4 regions of the Micromonospora sp. NPDC003241 genome follow, and region 1 is predicted to be linked to each of the others. Evidence: riboswitches for the same ligand, from Rfam matches in the RefSeq annotation. Region 1 holds a riboswitch; each other region holds the start of a gene.
The links. A riboswitch is a leader RNA that binds a small molecule or an ion and turns the genes downstream of it on or off. The one in region 1 is predicted to bind cobalamin.

Region 1 (5,289 bases):
CTCGACCGCGATCAGGTTGGCGCCGGTGCGGAGGTGGTCGGTGACGTCGAACTCGGCCGGGGTGTACGAGCCCTCGCGGTAGCCCACCCGGGTGCCGTTGATCCACACGTAGAAGGCGGCCTTGACCCCTTCGAAGTGGAGGTGGACCCGTCGCCCCTGCCATCCGGCGGGCACCTGGAAGGTCCGGCGGTACTGCCCGACCGGGTTGAACTGGGTCGGCACGAAGGGCGGGGTGCGAGCCTCGTCGAAGCCGGTGCCACCCCACCACGGGTACGCGATGTTGGTGTAGATCGGGAAGTCGTAGCCGTGCTGCTGCCAGTTGGCGGGCACCGGGATCGTGCGCCAGGAACTGTCGTCGACGTCCGTGCGGTGGAAGGTGAGGTCGCGGTCCGCCGGCCGCAGGACGTGCTGGAAGCGCCAGGTGCCGTCGAGGCTCAATCGGTACGGCGAGACCGTGCGGTCCGCGTTCAGCGCCTGCTGGAGGTCCCCGTAGGGCATCAGTGTCGCGTGTGGTGGCTGGGCGTTGACCTGGAAGATCCCAATGTTGTTGTTCCACTCCGGGTAGCCGTTGGGAGGATCCTCCCAGGCCGCTGCCGCGCCCGCCTCGGGTGCGGCAGCGGATGCGCCGCCCGACCACGGCGCGGCGATCGCGCCGAAGGCTCCCAGGCCGCCACCGAGCAGCAGACGGCGACGAACGGACGGTCCCTCTGGATCAGACATCTGCGGTCTCTCCTCGCCACCGACGGCACCGACGCGACGACGACTCGACTCACCGGGAGGTGCTGTCCGCCGAAGGAGCGGGAGGCCCAGTCATCGAAGCCGATCACTGGAAAGTTACGATATTCATCATATGTATGTCAACGCTGTGGCGCTTTCCTGGTCAGTTGGTGATCCAGGCGCAACTTTCGACGGTGATTTGATCTGATGAATGGGCGAGGTTGGTTCGTGGACCGCGCCTCCGGCCGATGTCGATCGTCGCGGCGTCGAGGGCGCTGCGGTGCCGTGGTGACGTACCGCATGCGGCCGATCGCACATTGACAGCGAAGTGGGGGCCGACCAGACTGGCCCGACAATTGCACAGCCGCGGTCACGTGTGGGGGAAGTCCGGTCGAAGTCCGGCGCTGGCCCGCAACGGTAGGCCGCCGGGGGTTACCCCGGTGGCGAGCCCGAATACCCGACGTGCCCGCGAGTCCCTGCTCCTCACCCGTCGTGGCCCACGGGTCGGAGGCCGGCCAGCCACGTCCTGACGGGCGGGCCGGGTTCCTGACGACCGCCGGGCCGGAAAGGCGCGCCCGATGGTCGTCCGCCCGAGCCGGTACCGCCCGCTCACCCTCCTCTGCGGCGTACTCGCCGCCCTCACCCTCACCCTGACACTCACCGGCCCGGCGATCGCCGCGCCCGCCCAGGTGGGCGGCGTCCGCTCCGACGCGGCCGCCGGCTGGCTGGCCCGCCAACTGGTCGACGGGGAACGATTCGAGACCGTCTTCGACGGCGTCGCGTACCCGGACCAGGGGTTGACCCTCGACGCGGTCCTCGCCTTCGCCGCCGCCGGCACGGCCGACGACTTCGGCGCGTCGGCGCTGGCCTGGGTCACCCGGCCGGACGTCCGCGACGGCTACGTCGGCGACGGCACCACCGAGGCGTACGCGGGCGCGACCGCCAAGCTCGCCCTCGCCGTGGCGGTACGCGGCGGCGACCCGACCGACGTCGGCGGGGTGGACCTGGTCGCCCGGCTGCGCGGGTTGCAGGCGCCCGACGGCCGGTTCACCGACCGGTCGGCGTGGGGCGACTACAGCAACGCGTTCAGCCAGTCCTTCGCGATCCTCGCGTTGCGCCGGACCGCAGCGGGAGTGCCCCCGTCGGCCGCCGGCTGGCTGGTCGGCACCCGGTGCCCGGACGGTGGTTACCCGGTGCTGCCGGCGCAGCCGGTCTGTAGCTCCGACGTGGACGCCACCGCCCTCACGGCGCAGGCGTTGCGGGCCGCCGGTCGGCACGCCGACGCCGCCGCAGCACTGCGCTGGCTGGTGTCGGTGCAGCGGGTCGACGGCGGGTTCGTCAACGCCGACGGGATCGCCAACGCCAACAGCACCGGCCTGGCGGCGCAGGCGCTGCGCGACGGTGGCCGGCCGGTGGCCTGGCTGCGGGCCCGGGTCTTCCTGACCGGGTTGCAGGTCGGCTGCGCCGCGCCGACGGCCGACCGGGGGGCCGTCGACTTCGACGGCGGCACCTTCGACCCGGGCACCGCCACCCGCGCCACCGCCCAGGCCGTCCTCGGTGTCACCGGCACCGGGTACGCGCGGCTCTCGTCTGCCGGTGCCGCCACCGGCGCACCCACCCTGCCCTGCCGTTGATCCGCACACCGATCCCCGTTCCCCGAGCCGAAGGAGTGCCCATGTCCCATGTCCAGAGTCCCGTCCGCCGGTGGTTCGCCGGCCTGTTGGCAGCGGCCGTCGTCGCGCTCGGCCTGATCGCCGTCGAACCGTCGCCGCGCGCCGCCCACGCCGCCGCCTGCACCGGCACGACGGGGGTCACCGTCGTGGTCGACTACGGTCCGCTCGGCGGCGGCGTCCAGGTGGCGTGCGCGCTCGGCGACCCGGCCACCGGGCTGGCCGCCCTCCAGGGCGCGGGCTTCGCGGTGACCGGTACCCAGCGGTGGGGCCTGGCGTTCATCTGCCGGATCAACGGTCAGCCGACCGCCGCCACCGAGCCCTGCGTGAACACCCCGCCGGCCAGCGCGTACTGGTCCTACTGGCACGCCTCCGGCAGCGGTGCGGCCTGGACCTACAGCACGCTGGGCGCGACCAGCTACAACCCGGCACCGGGAACGGTCGAGGGATGGTCCTTCGGCACCGGCACGGCACCCAGCATCACCGCCCCCTGACCTGCGGATAGCCTGACGGGTCCCGCGCCCGCCGGGTGTCGACGCCGTCTGGCGCCACAGGGCGACCGGGCGGTACGGTGTCGACACCCGGCGTGCCGGGCCACAACTGAATGCGTCCCGTTCGGGGGGAAGCCGGTCGAAGCCGGCGCTGACCCGCAACCGTGAGCGAGCACTGTCTCGCGAGCCGGAATGCCCCGAATCGGACGAGCGGCTTCCACTGTCGAGGTCTACAGGGTGGAGTCCGGCCAGCCGACTTTCGGCACCTCGTCGCGACCACGTGTACGGGATGCCGCCGGTGCCTTCCGGAGCTTTCACCGACCGCTCTGCGAAAGGCACCCCTCATGCTCTCCTGCTCGCTCCGGCGCGTCGGCGCCGGACTCGGCGCCGCCACCGCCACCGCGCTCGCCGTCGTCGTCGCCACACCGCTGGGCGGGGTGGCCGCACCGACCGCGACCCACACCGCCGCCGCCGGGGACGCCGCGCGCTGGCTTGCCGGCGAGTACGCCGACGGTGTCCTGCCCGGGCCGTTCGGCGGCGCCGACTGGGGCCTCACCATCGACGGCGTGCTCGCCCTCGCCGCCACCGGCGTCAACCCGTCGACCCGGCAGACGGCGACCGCACAGATCGCCGCCAACGTGCGCTCGTACAACAGCTACGACGACTGGGGCATCGAGGGCTTCACCGACGGCGGGGCCACCGCCAAGCTGCTCTACGCCGCCACCGCCGCCGGTGGCGACCCGACCGACTTCGGCGGCTGGGACCTGCGCGCGGAGACCCTGTCGCTGGTCTCCGGCGCGGACACCGGCCACCAGCACGGCCGGATCACCAGCCGCACCACCGAGGCGTCCGGTCAGGACCCGTCCAACACCTTTGACCAGAGCTTCGCCGTCCTCGGGCTGGCCCGCAGCGGCGGCGCACCGCAGGAGACGGTCGACTTCCTGGTCCGGCAGCAGTGCGCGGCCGGCGGCTTCCGGCTCTATCCCGACGCGGACGGCGCACCGTCGGCGAGCTGCGACGCGCAGGGCAACGCCACGCTCGACGTCGACTCCACCGCGATGGCCGTCCAGGCGTTGCTGGCCAGCGACGCCGACGGCGCGGACGACGCCGCCCAGCGCGGAGCCCAGTGGCTGGCGGCACAGCAACGCACCGACGGGTCGTTCGGCGGCTCGGGGCCGACCAGTGGCGCCAACTCCAACAGCACCGGCCTCGCCGGGCAGGCCCTGGCCGCGGCGGGTCGGGACAGCGAGGCGACCCGGGCCGCCGAGGCGTTGGCGGCACTCCAGCTCACCACCGGCAACGGCGGTGCCGCCGCGACCGAGGCCGGTGCCATCGCCTACAACACCGACGCGCTGACCGAGGCGGTCGGCGCGGGCATCACCGACAACCTCCGCGACCAGTGGCGTCGCGCCACCGCCCAGGCGCTGCTCGGCCTGGCCCAGGTGCCGCTCGGCCGGATCGGTCTCGACCCGCCGCCCACCGGCGGCCCCACCCCGTCGGCCAGCGCGTCGCCCACGCCCACCGGCTCGCCCACACCGACCGCGTCACCGACGCCGAGCACGCCACCGACGCCGACCGATCCGCCGACGGTCGACCCGACGCCGAGCGCCTCCCCGAGCGGTACGCCGGCCACGCCGGTCGCCACACCGACCGTGAGCACCAGCCCGGTCGCGGGGGGACCGGGACGCCTGCCCACCACCGGCGTGGCCATCGGCGGGTACGTGCTCACCGCGCTGCTGCTCGTCGGTGGGGGAGCGGTGCTGCTGGTGCTGGGCCGTCGGCGGGCCACATGAGCGGCCGGACGGTCCGCGCGGCAGTGGTGCTCGCGGTGACCGCCGCGAGCACGGCCCTCGGCGCGGCTCCCGCACAGGCCGCCGGTCGCGCCGGCCACTGCCCGGACGCCAACGGCGTGACCGTGGTGGTCGACTTCAAGGAACTCGGCGGTGGGGTGGTGGTCCGCTGCGCCCCGGGCGACCAGGCCACCGGTCTGGCCGCGTTGAAGAACGCCGGGTTCCAGATCGCCGGCACCCTGCGCTGGGGCGAGGGCTTCATCTGCCGGATCGAGGGCAAACCCTCGACCGCCACGGAGAAGTGCGTCGACACGCCACCGGCCAGCGCCTACTGGTCGTACTGGCACGCGCCGGACGGCGGTTCCTGGACGTACAGCGACCGGGGCGTGCTCAACCGCAAGCCACCGGCGGGCAGCTTCGAAGGCTGGTCGTTCTCGCTGAACCGCAGCGCCGACAACGCGCCCCGGCCTGCGGTGGCACCGAACCGGCCGGCACCACCGCCGCGCACCACACCACCGGCACCGCCGCCGCCCCGCACCTCGGCACCGGCACCGCCGCCACCCGCACCCACCCCGCCACCGCCGGGTGCCCCGCCGCCCGCCGCCCCGCCGCCGGCCGCAG
Region 2 (5,289 bases), on a different contig from region 1:
CGTGGGCGGCGCGGGCACGGTCGGTGGAGCGGTCCCGCCAGTCCTGCCGGTGGTTGTAGACGAAGGCCCGCCAGTGCACCACGCCGCCGTACGGCGCCAACGCCTCGGCCAGCACGTTCGCCCCGTCGGCGTGGTCGCGGCCGTAACTGAACGGGCCGGGCTGCCCCTCCGAGTCGGCCTTCACCAGGTAACCGCCGAAGTCCGGGATGCGGGCGTACACCCGGGCGGTGGTCTCGGCCCACCAGGCGCGCACCTTCTCGTCGAGCGGGTCGGCGGTGGGCAGGCCACCGACCATCACCGGCGCGGCGAAGTTCACCGACAGGTGCACCCGGATGCCGTACGGACGCAGGTCGTCGGCGATCTCGGCGACGTCGTCGAGCCGGTCGGTGAGCAGCCGCGCCTCGGTGGCGTGCACGTTGACGTTGTTCACCGACACCGCGTTGATCCCGCACGCGGCCAACAGTCGCGCGTACGCCCGCACCCGCGCCCGGTCCGGGTGTGCCCGGCCGTCGCGCCAGAGGATCGACCCACCGGCGTACCCGCGCTCGACCTGGCCCATCACCGGGTGCACGTCGACGTTGTCCCAGTGGTCCAGCATCCGTCGCCGCATCACCGGCCGGTACGCCCGCGCCGGATGCGGTGCGCCGAACGCCGACTCGCCGAGCCGGACGACGTGGAACAGTCCGTGGAGCAGTCCGGCCGGCGCGTCGGCCAGTACCACCGTGACCTCACCGTGGCGGACGACCGCGTACCCCTCGTCGCCGAGCGGCCCACCCCCGGCGGCGGCCAGGTCGGCCCGCGCGGCGTCGAGGACCCGTCGCGTCCCGTCCTCGTCCACGACGGACGGTGAGCGGTCGGACGGCTCGGTCGCGGGTGCGGTCCCGCCCGGACGCCCGGCGGTCTCGGTCAGGGCGAGGACGAGGTCGGCGGGGGGGCCGTCGGCGCAGCGGCGGACCGTGCCGCCGTGCGTGGCGCAGGCGAGTCGGACCTCGTGCAGCACCGTGTCGACGAGCTGGCCGTCGCCGTGGACGAGCGTGTGCCGGGAACCGACGGCGCGAAACGCGGCCGGCGGCAGCCAGGCGGGATGGACGTCGGTCGGGTCGGGGCCGGTGAGCTCCGGGCGAATCCGTCGCATTGCGCAAATCGTAACCATCTTGATCGATGCGTCAAGGTCCTTCCGGAACCTTTCGGCCGGCTCCGACCAGAGCGTCCAACAGCCGGGCCAACTCCGCCGGGGTCCGTGGCCGGGCACCGGCCAGGTCGGGTACGCGGTCCAGCAGCCGGTGCACCACCGGCGCCCACGCCGGAGTCAACGCGGCACCGTCGAGCAGGTCCCCGCCGCCCAGCTCGGCACCGGTCACGCCCTGCCGGATCCGGCCACCCGCCACCAGCACCCGCTCGTCGGCCCACCGGTATGCCAGGTCCACGTCGTGCGTGGCGAGCAGCAGCGTGGTGCCGGCCCGGTGCAGGGCGTCGAGCGTCCGCAGCAGCGCCTCCACCCCCGACGGGTCGAGCCCGGCGGTCGGCTCGTCCAGGATCAGCACCCGGGGCCGCAGCGCCACCGCCCCGGCGATCGCCACCCGCTTGCGCTGGCCGTACGACAGCAGGTGGGTGGGGCGGTCGGCGAGGTCGGTGATCTCCAACGCCGCCAGCGCCTCGGCACAGCGCTGCCGCACCTGCGCGTCGTCCAGACCGAGGTTGACCGGCCCGAACGAGACGTCCTGGAAGACGGTCGCGGCGAACAACTGGTCGTCCGGGTCCTGGAGCACCAGTTGTACCTGCTGGCGGACATCGAGCAGCCCGGCCCGGGTCCGACGCAGCGGCACCCCGCCGACCAGCACCGTGCCCGCGTCGGCGGCCAACGCGCCGACCATCAGCCGGAACAGGGTCGTCTTGCCACCGCCGTTGGGCCCCAGCACGGCCATCCGCCGCCCGGCCGGCACCCGCAGGTCGGCGTCGGTCAGCACCGGCCGCTCCGCCTCGTACCCGAAGCTGACGCCGCGCAGCTCCAACAGCGGCGGGTCGCCGACCTCGCGCAGCTCCGGGGGCGGGTCGCCGCTCATCCGAGCGCCACCAGCAGCCGGGTGGCCAGCACCACCGCCGCCAACAGCAGCACGGTGACCGTCAGGAACGCCGCCGACGGCCGACGGACCTCGGTGCGTACCGCCAACGAGCCGGTGTAACCGCGCAGCGCCAACCCCTCCTCCCAACGCCGGGCCAGCGAGAACGCCCGGACGAAGACCGCACCGGCCTGCCCGGCCAGCGACCGGTAGGTGCTGGCCCAGGTCCGGTACCCCAGCCGGGCCGCCTGGGCCTGCCGCACCGCGTGCACGCTCTCCAACAGCAGGAACAACATCCGATAGATCAGCGCGGCCACCTCGGTGACCGCGCTCGGCACCCCGAGACGCTGCAACCGGGGCAGCACGTCGGCGAGCGGCGTGGTGGCGGCGAACAGCAGCAGGCAGAGCAGCGCGGCACAGGCCCGACCGGCGGTCGCGGCGGCCGTCGCCAGCCCCTCCGGCGCCCACCGCACGCGCGTCGGGCCGGAGACCGCCACCAGCATCGGCACCGAGCCGGTCAGGATGAACAACAGCGGGGTCCGGGCCGCCCGGACCAGCAGGCGCGGCGGCAGCGCCGCCGGCCCGAGCAACGCCGCCGCCGCGGTCAGGCCCACCACCGCAGCACCCGGCCACGGTGGCAGGAGCAACGCGCACCCCAACAGGCCCAGGGCCAACAGGGCCTTCTCCGCCGGGTGGCGGCGCCGCCAGGGGCTGGCGTACGCCGCCACGTCCAACGCGAGCACTAGTCGGTGGTCTTCTCCCCGGTCGCGGTCTGCTCGCCACGCAGCCGCTGCCGGGTCCGGGCGACCCCGAAGTAGTAGCCGAGGAACCCGGCGCCGAGGGCGGCCTGGAGCGCGAACAACGCCGACTCGATCTCGCCCGACGGCGGCTCGTAGATCGAGCTGAACCACGGCTCGTAGTCGGGGTGGTCGTTGACGATCGCCTCCTCGGCGAGGGCGTCGGCACCGGTGAACGGCTCCTCGCCGCTGCCGAGCCCCAGCACCAGCGGCGCCACCGCCAACGCCACCACGGCGAGCAGCAACAACAGGTTGGTCCGGCCGAACGACTTCACGCCACCGCTCCCTGGGTCGTCGGGGCCGGACGGCGCAGAATGCCGAGCCGGCGCAGTTCCTGCGGGCTCACCCGGACCAGCAACCGCACCACCAGGACGGTGAGCAGCCCCTCGCTGATCGCCAGCGGGATCTGGGTGACCGCGAAGATGGACCCGAACTTGGCCAGCGCGCCGACGAAGCCCGAATCCGGATCGGGGAAGGCCAGCGCGAGCTGGGCACTGGTCACGCAGTAGGTCGCCAGGTCGGCCAGGGCGGCGGCGAAGAACACCGAGATGCCGAGGCCGCCACCGAGCCGGCGGATCAGCGCGTACACGCCGAAGGCCACCCAGGGGCCGACGATGGCCATCGAGAAGACGTTCGCGCCGAGCGTGCTCAACCCGCCGTGGGCGAGCAGGAGTGCCTGGAACAGCAGCACGATCGTGCCGAGCACACTCATCACGGGGGCTCGGAACAGGATCGCGCCGAGACCCACACCGGTCGGATGGGAACAGGAGCCGGTCACCGAAGGGATCTTCAGCGCCGACAGGACGAAGGTGAACGCCCCGGCCGCGCCGAGCAACAGCTTCGCGTCGGGGTTCGCGCGGACCTGCTGGACCAGGTTGCGCGCACCGTGGATGACGAACGGTGTCGAGACCGCGAACCATGCCGCCGCCTGCACCGGTGGTAGGTAGCCCTCAGCGATGTGCATGAGTCGACCTCCCCTTCCAACACCTCGTGGACGAGATCACACGTCGGGGTCGGTCTCCTGGCTCCCGGATCGTCGCGAACTCCGGCCTTCCCAGGTCCTCCACGGACCCAGTGGCGTACAAGTCGGAGTGAACTCCCCGGTCACAGTGGCGAGGGCCGCGCCGGTCTCACACCGGCTTCCCATTACCGCGACGGCGCGACGTTATCCGTTCCGCGCACCGGCGCACAAGACTCGTCGATGCCCCAGCGGCCGTACTCGGGTGAAGAGTGCCGTTTGTCACGACGATTCCCGGGTAGACGCCAGATCCGTTGCGAGAAGGGGGCCGGCGGGTTGGACGAGAACGAGTTCATCGAGTCCGTGGCGAACCGCACCGGCGCGTCGACGGAGCAGGCGACCGCCATCGCGCGCGCCACCCTGACCACGCTGGCCGAGCGGATCGACGGCGGCGAGGCCCGGGACCTGGCCGACCAACTCCCGGAAGGGCTGCGGGCGTACACGTTCGCGCCCAGCGAGACCGCCGAACGGTTCGGGCTCGACGTGTTCGTCCAGCGCGTCGGCGGCCGGGCCGACGTCGACCCCGACCTGGCCGAGGCCGGCATCCGGGCGGTGATGGACACCATTCGGGGTGACGTCGCCCCCGCCGACTACGACGACGTCATCGCGAACCTGCCGGCCGAACTGTGGCAGGTGGCCAACCCGGCGCCCTCGTACGACGCGCAGCGCGACCGCGGCTAGCGGATCACCGCCCGGTCAGGTGGGGCGCCGGCTCCACGTACACCGGCAGGTGATCGCCGGCCTGCGCACAGAACAGGGCGACCTCGTACGCCATGTCCCCGACCTCCGCCGAGCCGTCGATACCGACGGTGAGGATCGCCCCGTTGCCGGCGGTGGCGTGGAACAGGAACGCCCGCGACATCTGCACCACCACCTGGTGCAGCTCACCCTCACCGCACAGTCGGGCAGCGGCCAGCCCCAGCGCCTGGAGCCCACAGACCACACTGGACAGTTGCTCGGCGATCTCCTCGTCGATGCCCCGCGAGGCCCCCAGCATGATGCCGTCCGGGGAGAGCACCACCGCGAACTTGGCGCCGGGCACCCGATCCACGATGTCGTCGAGCGCGGCGTTGAGGTTCTCGGCGGTGACCAGGGCATGGGTCATAAGGGCGCTGTCCTCTCGTCGAAACTCCTACGTTCGTACCAGAGAAGACCCGGCGTCAGGGGGCTGACACTCCCCCTGATCCTGTTCCCTGATCCCCCTAACGTACGACGACGCTGGTCACCCTAATCGGACGGGTCGGACGGCTCGATCACGCCGGGAATCGCTCCTCTGACCGACGGTAATGACCGCTCAGGACGACAGCACCGGACCACGCAACCCCACCAGTCCGGGTACGGCGACACGCCCGATTTCGGCACCGCTGGTCGGGTCGAGCCATCGCACCACCGCACGCCTGATCAAGCACAAACA
Region 3 (5,289 bases), on a different contig from region 1:
GCGTGGGTCTACCCTGACCGCTATGGATGAACGGACGTCCGGCGAGATCCCGAGGTAGGGGTGGAAGGTGCCCCTGCCCGTCGTCATCGGCGCGAGACGCTGATGCGCGCCGGACTGATGCTCTTCGGCGCCGCCAATGTCGACGATCACCTGAGCCGGGGATCATTCGGAGTGGGCTTGGTGGTGCGGAGCCTCTTCACGCTGGCCGCGGCGAGCGCCCTCGGGGCGGAAATCCGACAGTACCTCCGGAAGGAACGGTCTGGCGGGTAGACGTTAACGGTCCTAGTTTCCCCGTTGGGCAGTCGGGCAGTCGGGCCGGAGTTCGGGGCGGAGCCCCGAGTTCGTCAAGGGCTTGGTCGTCCCAAGTGCGGCCGGCCGGAGGTTCGCTGGCGGGCCGGGCCGGCGCCGCCTTGATCCAGCGTGCGAACTATTCGGCAGGCATTCCGGCTGGACGTTTGAGACTTGACCACCGGTCAAGGAGTGCTAGATGCAGCCAACTTGACTGATCTTGGTCCCAGAACACCAGGAAGGGCGCATCCATCAATCGAATGTGCACCTGTGACCTGCGTCGGGACGGCCGGATTCGAACCGACGACACCCCTTGACCCCCAGGACGATTCGCCGCACGTCCACACACGTCATAAACACGATCCGCATGATCAGGCAGCCTGACCCCAACACCGCGAACCTTCGTGGTCAAAGCACTAGGTATGGTCGTCCGCGTGACTGACGCTGTCGTGATTCCCGGCGGTAGGTTCGGACCGAGTGCTCCCCTGCTGATGTATGCCGGCGATGTAGCGGAACAGCGAGGCGCAACGGTGCATCGGTACTCGTGGTCCCAGGAGTTTCCGAAGTTCGATCAGCCGGAAATCGAGGGCTGGGTCACTGCTGAGATCACTCCACTGATCGACACTCTCCGCGGCCGCCCACTGCTGATCGGCAAGTCGCTCGGCACGAATGCGGCAAAGATTGCCGCCGAAAGAGCTTTGCCCGCCGTGTGGCTCACGCCCTTGCTCACCCTGCCATGGGTCGCTGATGCGTTGCGCCTTTCGAACGCGCCCTTCCTGCTCGTGGGTGGCACTGCCGACAAAGTTTGGGACAGCGACCTGGCCCGCCGGCTGTCACCCCACGTGCTGGAGGTGGAGGGTGCGGATCACGGCATGTACGTACCCGGCCCGCTTACCGAATCGATCGCAGTCCTCGGCCGGGTCGTAGTCGCCGTCGAGGAGTTCCTCGATTCGATCGGCTGGCCAAGCTAGCCGTAGCTGTACGGCTACCGGTACCTAGAAGCGGATCTCCTCGTCGAGCAGTCGCCAGGCCGTCCAGCATCCCCGGACGGGGACAAGGTGGAGCGCCTCACCAACCGAACGACCTTGGCCCGGGCCGCCTTGATCCAGAGCAAATGATTCGGAAGTCATCCCGGCTGGACACTTGAGACTTGATCAGCGGTCAAGGAGGGCTACCGAGTGGCGCACTTGACCGGTGTGGTCCCCAGAACGCCGAAAAGGGCCGACCCGATATCCGGGTCAGCCTTCTGACCTGCGTCGGGACGGCCGGATTCGAACCGACGACCCCTTGACCCCCAGTCAAGTGCGCTAGGCGTCTGCGGAGGCAGTGCGTCTATGTGCTTCGTCTGCCGCGATCGGGGCCGTTACGGCAGTGCAGAACAGCAGGAGCGTGCTGCGTCTGGCTGGTCCGACGGCACCTCGGGTGAGCGGGCACACTGGGCCGACGTGGACTCTCGCCATGATCTAGGCCACTGACGGTGCTGCCTGCTTTGGTTAGGGTGACTTCGCCGTGGTGCTCGGGAAGCCGGTGTGAGACCGGTGCGGCCCTCGCCACTGTGATCGGGATGCTGGAGGCCACCGCAAGGTCACTGGGCGTATGCCTGGGAAGGCCGGTCGCCAGCGCACCACCCGTCAGCCAGGAGACCGGCCACGGCACCTGTACGACCCGTCCACGAGGTGCTGGAAGGTGGTCCCGCTATGCGGTTCCCTGCGTCCTGGCGCGTTGCCGCGCCGCTCTCCGTCGTACTCGTCCTGGTGGGTGGCTGCGCCACGACCGGCGACAGTGATCCGGCTGCCACGGCGTCCGCCGCCGGGCCTGTATCGGTCACCAACTGCGGCATACCGGTCACGGTCCCGAGCCCTCCGGCGCGGGCGGTCACGATGAACCAGCCCGCCACCGAGATCATGCTGGCGCTCGGCCTGGAGGACCGGATGGCCGGCACCGCCTACCTCGACGACCAGGTGCTGCCCGAGTACGCCGCCGCGTACGCGAAGGTGCCGGTGTTGGCCAAGGAGTACCCGTCGAAGGAGAAGTTGCTCGAACTTGAGCCCGACTTCGTCTACGGCTCCTTCGCGAGCGCGTTCGGCGACGAGGGGGCCGGTGACCGTGCCGAGTGGCAGAAGCTCGGCGTGGGCACGTACGTCTCCGCCGCCGGTTGTCCGAAGGAGACGCGACCGGCGAAGCTGGCGATCGACGACGTGTTCGCCGAGATCCGGGAGATCGCCGCGATCTTCGGCGTCGCGGAGCGGGCCGAGACGCTGATCGCCGACCAGAAGCAGCGCATCGCGGACGTGTCGGCGGATGCGAAGGGTACGCGGGTGCTGTGGTGGGACGGCGGCAACGACGCGCCCAGCGCCGGCGCCTGCTGCGGCGGCCCAGCCATGATCATGTCTGCGGCCGGGGTCACCAACATCTTCGACGACCTGACCGGCAGTTGGGCCGACACCAACTGGGAGGCGGTCGTCGAGCGCAACCCGGACGTCATCGTGCTCGTCGACGCGAGCTGGGACACCGCCGCCGACAAGCAGGCGTTCCTCGAGAAGCACCCGGCGCTCAAGGACCTGCCCGCCGTCAAGGGCAAGCGGTACGTCACCCTGGCTTTCTCCTCCACCTCGGCCGGTGTGCGGAACGTACTCGCCGTGGAGGCACTGGCCCGGGGCGTCGGCGGGGCGAGCAGCTGACCACCGTCACCACCCGGCCGGCGCAGACTCCGGCGAAGCCGGTCCGAGCGGTGCGCATGGTGGCCGTGGTGGTCGTACTCGCGGTCGGCCTGGTGTTGTCGGTGGCGGCGGCCGTGACGGTGGGGCCGGCAGATCTGTCGCTGGGCACCGTGTGGCTGGTGATCACCAATCATCTCGGCCTGACGAGCGCCGACGTGCCGCTGCTACGCGACCACATCGTGTGGGAACTGCGGCTGCCGAGGGTGCTGGGCGCCGCCGTGGTCGGGGCCGGCCTCGCCGCCTGCGGGGCGGTCATGCAGACCGTCACCCGCAATCCGCTCGCCGACCCGTACCTGTTGGGTGTCTCCTCGGGGGCGTCGCTGGGTGCCGTGGCCGTCCTGGTCCTGGGCCTCGGCGCGGGTGCCGCGGCGCTCACCGGGGGCGCGTTCGTGGGGGCGCTCGCCGCGTTCGCCGTCGTGGTCGCCGCCGCCGGTCGGCGTGCGGTGCTGCGACCGACCCGGGTGGTGCTGGCCGGGGTCGCCGTCGCGCAGCTGTGCGCCGCGTTGACGACGTTCGTGATCATCTGGGCGGCCCACCCGCACGCGACCCAGACCATCACCTTCTGGCTGTCCGGCTCGCTCGCCCGCGTCGGCTGGACCGCACTGGCGTGGGCGACGCCGCTGCTCGCGGTGGGGTTCGCCGTGATCCTCCGGTTTGCCCGCGCGCTCAACGCGTTCGCGTTCGGTGAGGAGGCCGCCGCCGCCCTCGGCGTGGACGTCCGGCGGGTCCGGTGGCTGCTGCTGGTCACCACGGCGCTGCTGACCGCCGTGCTGGTCTCGATAAGCGGCGCGATCGGGTTCGTCGGCCTGATCCTGCCGCACGCCGTGCGGCGGTTCACCGGACCCGACCACCGCAGGCTGCTGCCGGTCGTCGTCCTCGCCGGAGCGATCTTCCTGATCTGGGTGGACACCGCGGCCAGGACCCTGTTCGACCCCCGTGAGCTACCGGTGGGCGTGCTGACCGCCCTACTCGGGGTGCCCGCGTTCGTGCTACTGCTGCGCCGAGGGGACCGGAACACCTGATGCTGGACATCCACGACGTCTCGTGGTCGGTGCCGGCCGCGCGACTCCTCGACGGCGTCACCTGCTCGGCGCCGCGCGGCACCCTGGTCGGACTGCTCGGCCCCAACGGGTCCGGCAAGACCACCCTGCTGCGGGTCGTCGCCGGGTTGATCACCCCCCGATCCGGGACCGTGACCGTCGCGGGCGACGACGTGGCCGGGCTGCCGCGTGCCACCGTGGCGCGGCGGATGGCCCTGCTCGCCCAGTACGCCGAGACCGACCTCGATCTGACCGCCCTCGACGTGGTGTTGCTCGGCCGTACTCCGCACCGCCGTTCCCGCTGGTCGGACACCGACACCGACCGGGCCGCCGCCGCCGACGCGCTCGACCGCGTCGACATGACCGGGTACGCCCACCGCCGCTGGCAGACGCTCTCCGGCGGGGAACGCCAACGGGTCCAGCTCGCCCGGGCCCTGGCCCAGGAACCGCAACTGCTGCTGCTCGACGAGCCCACCAACCACCTCGACATCGGCCACCAGCTCCAACTGCTGGGCCTGGTCCGTCGCAGCGCCGTCACCACTCTCGCCGCACTGCACGACCTCAACCTGGCCGCCATGTTCTGTGACCTCGTGGTGGTGCTGCACCACGGCCGGGTCGTCGCCTCCGGACCGCCTGCAGACGTGCTGACGCCCGCGCTGCTCGCCGACGTGTACGCCGTGGACGCCGACGTCACCGTGCACGATGGACGCCCGCTCATCACCTACCGGGCACCGGCGGCATGAACGTCCTGCTCGTCTCGCGTGGGGCGACCCACCACGGCGGCCACGACGCGATCCACCGCCTCGCCGCGACGGTCGCCGAGGCCATGGGCGTACCGGTGCGGGCCTGTTTCCTCGACGGCGCCGAGCCGTCTCTGCACACCGCCCTCGACGCCGTCCCGGAGCATGGCGAAGTCCTGCTCGTGGCCGTGCACCTACCGCCCGACCGGTACCTCGACACCTGGCTGCGCCGCGCGGTCGCCCACTGGCGCGCCACCCGGGACCGGCAGGTACGCGTCCTGCTCGCCCCGCCGCTGGCGCAACAGCCGGCGCTGGTCACGGCGGTCAGCGACGCCGTCACCGGCGAACACACCACGCTCGACGGCAACCCCGGACCGTTCCGCAGCCCGGCCTGGTCGCAGATCACCCGACACCGCCGCCACGTGCTGGTGTGCCGTGGGCCGCGCTGCACCGCGTACGGCGCCAGTCAGGTCGCCGCCGCCCTCGGTAGCCGCCTCAAGG
Region 4 (5,289 bases), on a different contig from region 1:
AGCTACACGGAGCGTGACTGTTTGCTGCGTACGTGACCGGAGGCGGTCCCGGCCGGTCTCAGGCCCGGCCGGTGACCAGGTACTGCATCTGGTGCTCGTGGTTCGGCGCCACGCCGTACCGGCGGTCCAGCTCGTAGATCGACGTCAGCGGAACGGCCGTGACGTCCGCCAGGCCCGCCTCCTCCAGCACCGCCACGGTCTTGTCGATGGAGGTCGCGGTGGCCAGCGGCAGTTCGGCCTGCACCTGGCTGTCGTAGTGGCCGGTGAAGTTCTCCGAGGCGTTGTCGAGGCCGTTCGGGAACCAGGTGCTGTCCACCACCGCGACGAGGCCGCCGGGACGCAGCAGACGGATCCAGTTGGCCACCGCGGTCTGCGGCTCGCGCAGGGTCCACATCAGGTACCGGCTGGTGACGGCGTCGAAGCTGCCCGCCGGGAAGTCCGGCGCGACGGCGTCGCCGAGTTGGATGACCGGGCCGTCGGTGACGGCGGCGGCGTGCCGACGGGCCTCGGCGAGCATGCCCTCGGACAGGTCGGTGCCGGTGACGCGGTGCCCGAGACCGGCCAGGACCATGGCCACCTGACCGGTGCCGGTGCCGACGTCGAGCACGTCCAGTGGCGCGGCCGGCAGGGTCTGCGACCAGATCTGCGACCAGGCCCGCTGGTCGTCGACGAAGCGGTCGGGGCGCTGCTGGTACTCGTCGTAGGCGGGCGCGCGGCCGGTCCAGTAGGCGTTGATGCGTTCCTGCGTGGTCATGCCGCAGTCCTCTCGTCGATGCTCTGGTGGATCGGGTGGAACAGCAGATGGACGGCGCCGTCGAGGTCCAGGCGTCGGATGCCGATGCCGTAGACGGGTTCCAGGACGGCGGGGTCGAGGACCTCGTCGACGGTGCCGGTGGCGGCGACGCCGCCCGCGCCGAGCAGCACCAGGTCGTCGCAGTAGTGGGCGGCCAGGTTGAGATCGTGCAGCACGACGACCGAGCAGGTGTCCAGCGTGCGGACCAGGTGCAGGATCTCGTGCTGGTAGCGGATGTCGAGATGGTTGGTGGGCTCGTCGAGCAGCAGATGGGTGGCCTGCTGGGCGAGCGCGCGGGCGATCAGCACCCGCTGCCGCTCCCCGCCGGAGAGCTGGGCGAACGCCCGCCCGCTCAGGTGCGTGGCACCGACCCGGCTCAGGCAGTCGGCGGCGATCTCGTGGTCGGCCCGACCGGCCCGCTGGAACGTCGACAGGTGCGGTCCCCGGCCGAGCAGCACCAGCTCCGCCACGGTCAGGGCGGTCTCCCCGCCGGTCTCCTGCACGACCACGGCCAACCGTCGCGCGGCCTCCCGGGCGGGCAGGGTGGACAGCGTGTCGCCGTCCACCGTGACCTGACCGGTCCGGCTGCGCAGGGCGCCGTAGAGCAACCGCAGCAGCGTGGTCTTGCCGCTGCCGTTGGGCCCGATCAGACCGAGGACCCGACCCGGCCGGGCCGTCACGCTGACCCCGTCGATGACCGGGTTCGCGCCGTAGCGCCAGGTGACGCCGGTCGCCTCGATCACGGCTGCTCCCGGAACCGCTGCACGATCCGCTCCAGGCCGTCGATCGACAGCGGCGTCGGCGGCTCGGTGAAGTTGAACAGCTGCGTCATGACCTGGCCGTTGCGGACCGCGCTGAGCTGCTGCGCGCCCGGCAGTCCGGTGAGCCCCTGCTCGACGGCGCGGGGGTCGCCGTCGCCGTAGAGCAGGATCAGCACGTCCGGGTTGCGGCCGAGCAGTTCCTCGACGGTGACCTCGAAGACCCGATCCTTGACGTCGCCGAAGACGTTACGGAAACCGGCGGCCTCCAACTGCGGGTGGGCCATGCTGCCGGTGCCGTACGCGTACGTGGTGCCGCCGCCGACGGTCGGGTAGAGCACCGCCGCGGTACGCCCGGACGAGTCGCCCGCCTCGGCCTGGACCTTCGTCATCCGGTCCTTGAGCGCGGTGACCGCAGTCGTCGCCTCGGCCTGGCGGCCGAACACCCGGCCGTACGTCTCCATCTGCCGGTAGATGTCGTCGAAGCTCGGTACGGCGGTGCTCTCCGGGCACATCGCCGGCTCCTCCAACAGCGGGATGTCCACCGCCTCCAGGGTGTCGCGGGAGAGGTTGTCGACCTCGCCGAGGACCAGGTCGGGCTCCTGGCTGATCACCACCTCCTTGGAGATCTGGAGGTGGCCGCTGGTGTCGGTCTTGTCGGTCAGCAGCGGGATCCGGTCCAGCTCGGCCTGGGTCGCCGCGTCGTAGTACTCCTTCGGGTACTGCCCGGCGCGGGCGGTGGCCCGGTCCAGGACGCCGAGCGCGTGCAGGTACGGCACGGCGGCGCTCTTGAGCAGCACGACCCGCTGCGGAGGAGCGTCGAAGGTGACGTCCACGCCGCAGTTGGTCACCGTGACCGGATAGCCGGGACCGGCCTCGGCCGGCCCGTCGGGGGCACCGCCGCAACCGGCGACGAGCAGCACGCACGCGGAGGCGGCGGCGGTGGCGAGGCGGCTTGCCTTCAACATCGGTTCTCCTTGACGGGTGGGCTCTTCAGGCACCGGAGGCGTGCAGGCGGCGGATCAGGACCAGCAAGAAGGGAGCGCCGAGCAGGGAGGTGATGATGCCGATCGGGATCTCCTGCGGCGCCAGCAGCACCCGGGCCAGCACGTCGGCCCAGACCAGCAGGATCGCCCCGAGCAGCGCGGCCACCGGCACCACGCGGACGTGCGGCGCGCCGACGATGCGCCGGGCCAGGTGCGGCACGACCAGGCCGACGAACCCGATGCTGCCGGCGGCGGAGACCAGGATGCCGACGCTGAGCGAGACCAGCACGAGCAGCCGGAGCCGGAACCGGTCCGGCGAGACGCCCAGGGTGTGCGCGGTCTCGTCGCCGATGGCCAGGACGTCGAGTCGCCGCCCGACGACGGTCAGGTAGCCGATGGTGCCGATCAGCACCACCGCGGCGATCAGCAGCAGGGCGTTCCAGCGGGCCAGGCCCAGCGACCCGAGGAGCCAGAACATCACCGACCGGGCGCCCTCGGCGGAGCCGGAGGCGAAGATCAGGAAGCTGGTGGTGGCGTACAGCGCGTACCCGACGGCGACTCCGGCGAGCAGCAGCCGGATGGAGGTGACCCGGCCGCCGCTGCGCGCGATCAGGAAGACCAGCAGCGACGCGCCGAGCGCGCCGACGAACGCGCTGGTGGAGAGCGCGTACTGGCCGAAGCCGGCGCCCGCGCCGAACAGGATCGCGGCGGCCGCGCCGCTGGAGGCGCCGGAGTTGATCCCGAGCAGGTACGGGTCGGCGAGCACGTTGCGGACCATGGCCTGCAACGCCACCCCGCAGACCGCGAGCCCGGCGCCGACCAGCATGCCGAGCAGGACCCGGGGCAGCCGGACCTGCCAGACGATCGCCTGCTGCGGCCCGGTCCAGGTCACCTCGCCGGGCACCCCGACGAGCTGGTGCCCGATGATCCGGGCCACCGTGAGCGGGGGTATGCCGATCGCCCCGGCGCCGACCGCGACCAGCCCGGTCAGGACCAGGCCGGTAGTCAGCGCGAGCAGCCAGAGGCCGGTCCGGCGACGCTGCGCCGCCACGCCGAGCACGTCCGTCCGGCTCGTCGGCAGGGTGGTGACGCTCACCGCACTCCCACGCAAAGTCGTTGTTCTTGCCAAGTCTTTGCAAAAACTAACACCATGATCATGCCAGCGGAAGGCGGATGAGTCGTTGTTCACCCGCCGCTCGACCCGGCGTCGCGGCGCGGACATCACACCGGCGCGACGGTCGTCGGGCGCGATCCGGACGCTAGGATCCGAGACGGTACTGGTTCGCCCCGGCCGTCCGGTCGGAGCGTCGTAAGAGGGAACCCGGTGTGAATCCGGGACTGCCCCGCAGCGGTGAGTGGGAACGACCGCCGTCACACGCACTGGACACCTGTCCGGGAAGCGACGGCCAGTAGGAGACCGGCCCAGCCGGTCGCGCCCACGAGTCCGAAGACCTGCCCGTGCCGCGTGCGCAGCCGCGCACGCCGCCGTCGGCCTCGCGGGAGGGCCAGGGCGAGGCCGGTCGTCGCGCCGTGCCCTCCCCAGCCTTCCCCGGAGCCGTACCGCCGGACCTCGAGGGAAGGGAACCCTGGCGACATGACCACTCCGTTCGGCACGAGCACCGTGCTCGGCTATCCGCGCATCGGTCCGCGTCGTGAACTCAAGACCGCGGTCGAGGGCTACTGGGCCGGCCGCGTCGACGAGCCGACCCTGCGGGCCACCGCCGCACAGGTACGCGAACAGACCTGGCGTACGTTGCACGACGCCGGCCTGTCCGCCGTACCGTCCAACACGTTCTCGCTCTACGACCACGTGCTCGACGCGGCCGTCACGGTCGACGCCGTACCCGACCGGTTCCGCCGGCTGGGCCTCGGCGAGCTGGACACCTACTTCGCCATGGCGCGCGGCACCGCACAGGAACCGCCGCTGGAGATGACGAAGTGGTTCGACACCAACTACCACTACCTGGTGCCCGAGATCGGCCCGGACACCGCCTTCGCCGCCCGTGCCGACAAGCCGCTCACCGAGTACGGGCGGGCCCGGGCGCTCGGCATCACCACCCGTCCGGTCCTGGTCGGCCCGGCGACCCTGCTGCTGCTGTCCAAGCCCACCGCCGACGCGCCCGCCGGGTTCCGCCCGTTCGACCGGCTGGACGACCTGGTCGACGTCTATGCCGAGCTGCTGTCCGCGCTCGCCGACGTCGGCGTGCCGTGGGTGCAGCTCGACGAACCGGCGTACGTCGGCGACCGGTCCGACGCCGAGATCCGCGACCTCGGTGCCGCGTACGCCCGGCTCGGCGGGCTGGCCCACCGCCCCCGCCTGTTCGTCGCCGCCTACTTCGGCGAACTCGGCGACGCGCTGCCCGCGCTGCTGGACACGCCGATCGAGGCGATCGGCCTGGACCTGGTCGCCGGGCCCGGCGACCTGGACCGGCTCGCCGGCCACGGCGCGCTGCCGGGCCGGACCGTGGTCGCCGGGCTGGTCGACGGCCGCAACGTGTGGCGGACCGACCTGCGGGCCGCTGCGGCCGTCGGCGCCACCCTCACCGGGCTTGCCGACACCGTCGCCGTGTCCACCTCCTGCTCGCTGCTGCACGTGCCGGTGGACCTGGCCGCCGAGACCGACCTCGACCCTCGGCTGCGCGAACGGTTGGCGTTCGCCCGGCAGAAGGTGGACGAGGTGGTCGCGCTCGGCCGGGTGCTGCGCGACGGGGTGGGCGAGCTGCCCGCCGCGCCCCCGCCGGTGCCGTGGCAG

Region 2: it holds a riboswitch for cobalamin, as region 1 does, so the genes downstream of both, ACWDVW_RS22860 (energy-coupling factor ABC transporter permease) here and ACWDVW_RS11045 (peptidase) in region 1, are expected to answer to the same signal.
Region 3: it holds a riboswitch for cobalamin, as region 1 does, so the genes downstream of both, ACWDVW_RS28610 (ABC transporter substrate-binding protein) here and ACWDVW_RS11045 (peptidase) in region 1, are expected to answer to the same signal.
Region 4: it holds a riboswitch for cobalamin, as region 1 does, so the genes downstream of both, metE (5-methyltetrahydropteroyltriglutamate--homocysteine S-methyltransferase) here and ACWDVW_RS11045 (peptidase) in region 1, are expected to answer to the same signal.

Annotation. Positions count from the first base shown of each region.
Region 1 covers NZ_JBSFSO010000010.1:21,915-27,203, forward strand. Annotated here, with positions in the region: gene ACWDVW_RS11040 (glycoside hydrolase family 2 TIM barrel-domain containing protein) at 1-720, opposite strand, end outside; cobalamin riboswitch at 1,068-1,196, shown strand; gene ACWDVW_RS11045 (peptidase) at 1,296-2,351, shown strand; gene ACWDVW_RS11050 (hypothetical protein) at 2,387-2,881, shown strand; gene ACWDVW_RS11055 (cell wall anchor protein) at 3,223-4,671, shown strand; gene ACWDVW_RS11060 (hypothetical protein) at 4,668-5,289, shown strand, end outside.
Region 2 covers NZ_JBSFSO010000032.1:29,148-34,436, forward strand. Annotated here, with positions in the region: gene ACWDVW_RS22840 (alpha-glucuronidase) at 1-1,135, opposite strand, end outside; gene ACWDVW_RS22845 (energy-coupling factor ABC transporter ATP-binding protein) at 1,167-2,063, opposite strand; gene cbiQ (cobalt ECF transporter T component CbiQ) at 2,060-2,803, opposite strand; gene ACWDVW_RS22855 (energy-coupling factor ABC transporter substrate-binding protein) at 2,803-3,132, opposite strand; gene ACWDVW_RS22860 (energy-coupling factor ABC transporter permease) at 3,129-3,821, opposite strand; cobalamin riboswitch at 3,852-4,026, opposite strand; gene ACWDVW_RS22865 (DUF2267 domain-containing protein) at 4,152-4,556, shown strand; gene ACWDVW_RS22870 (roadblock/LC7 domain-containing protein) at 4,561-4,980, opposite strand.
Region 3 covers NZ_JBSFSO010000053.1:31,148-36,436, forward strand. Annotated here, with positions in the region: gene ACWDVW_RS28605 (alpha/beta hydrolase) at 723-1,259, shown strand; cobalamin riboswitch at 1,762-1,954, shown strand; gene ACWDVW_RS28610 (ABC transporter substrate-binding protein) at 1,986-2,969, shown strand; gene ACWDVW_RS28615 (iron chelate uptake ABC transporter family permease subunit) at 3,026-4,030, shown strand; gene ACWDVW_RS28620 (ABC transporter ATP-binding protein) at 4,030-4,791, shown strand; gene ACWDVW_RS28625 (CbiX/SirB N-terminal domain-containing protein) at 4,788-5,289, shown strand, end outside.
Region 4 covers NZ_JBSFSO010000061.1:27,932-33,220, forward strand. Annotated here, with positions in the region: gene ACWDVW_RS29940 (class I SAM-dependent methyltransferase) at 59-754, opposite strand; gene ACWDVW_RS29945 (ABC transporter ATP-binding protein) at 751-1,536, opposite strand; gene ACWDVW_RS29950 (ABC transporter substrate-binding protein) at 1,533-2,519, opposite strand; gene ACWDVW_RS29955 (FecCD family ABC transporter permease) at 2,545-3,633, opposite strand; cobalamin riboswitch at 3,799-4,011, shown strand; gene metE (5-methyltetrahydropteroyltriglutamate--homocysteine S-methyltransferase) at 4,132-5,289, shown strand, end outside.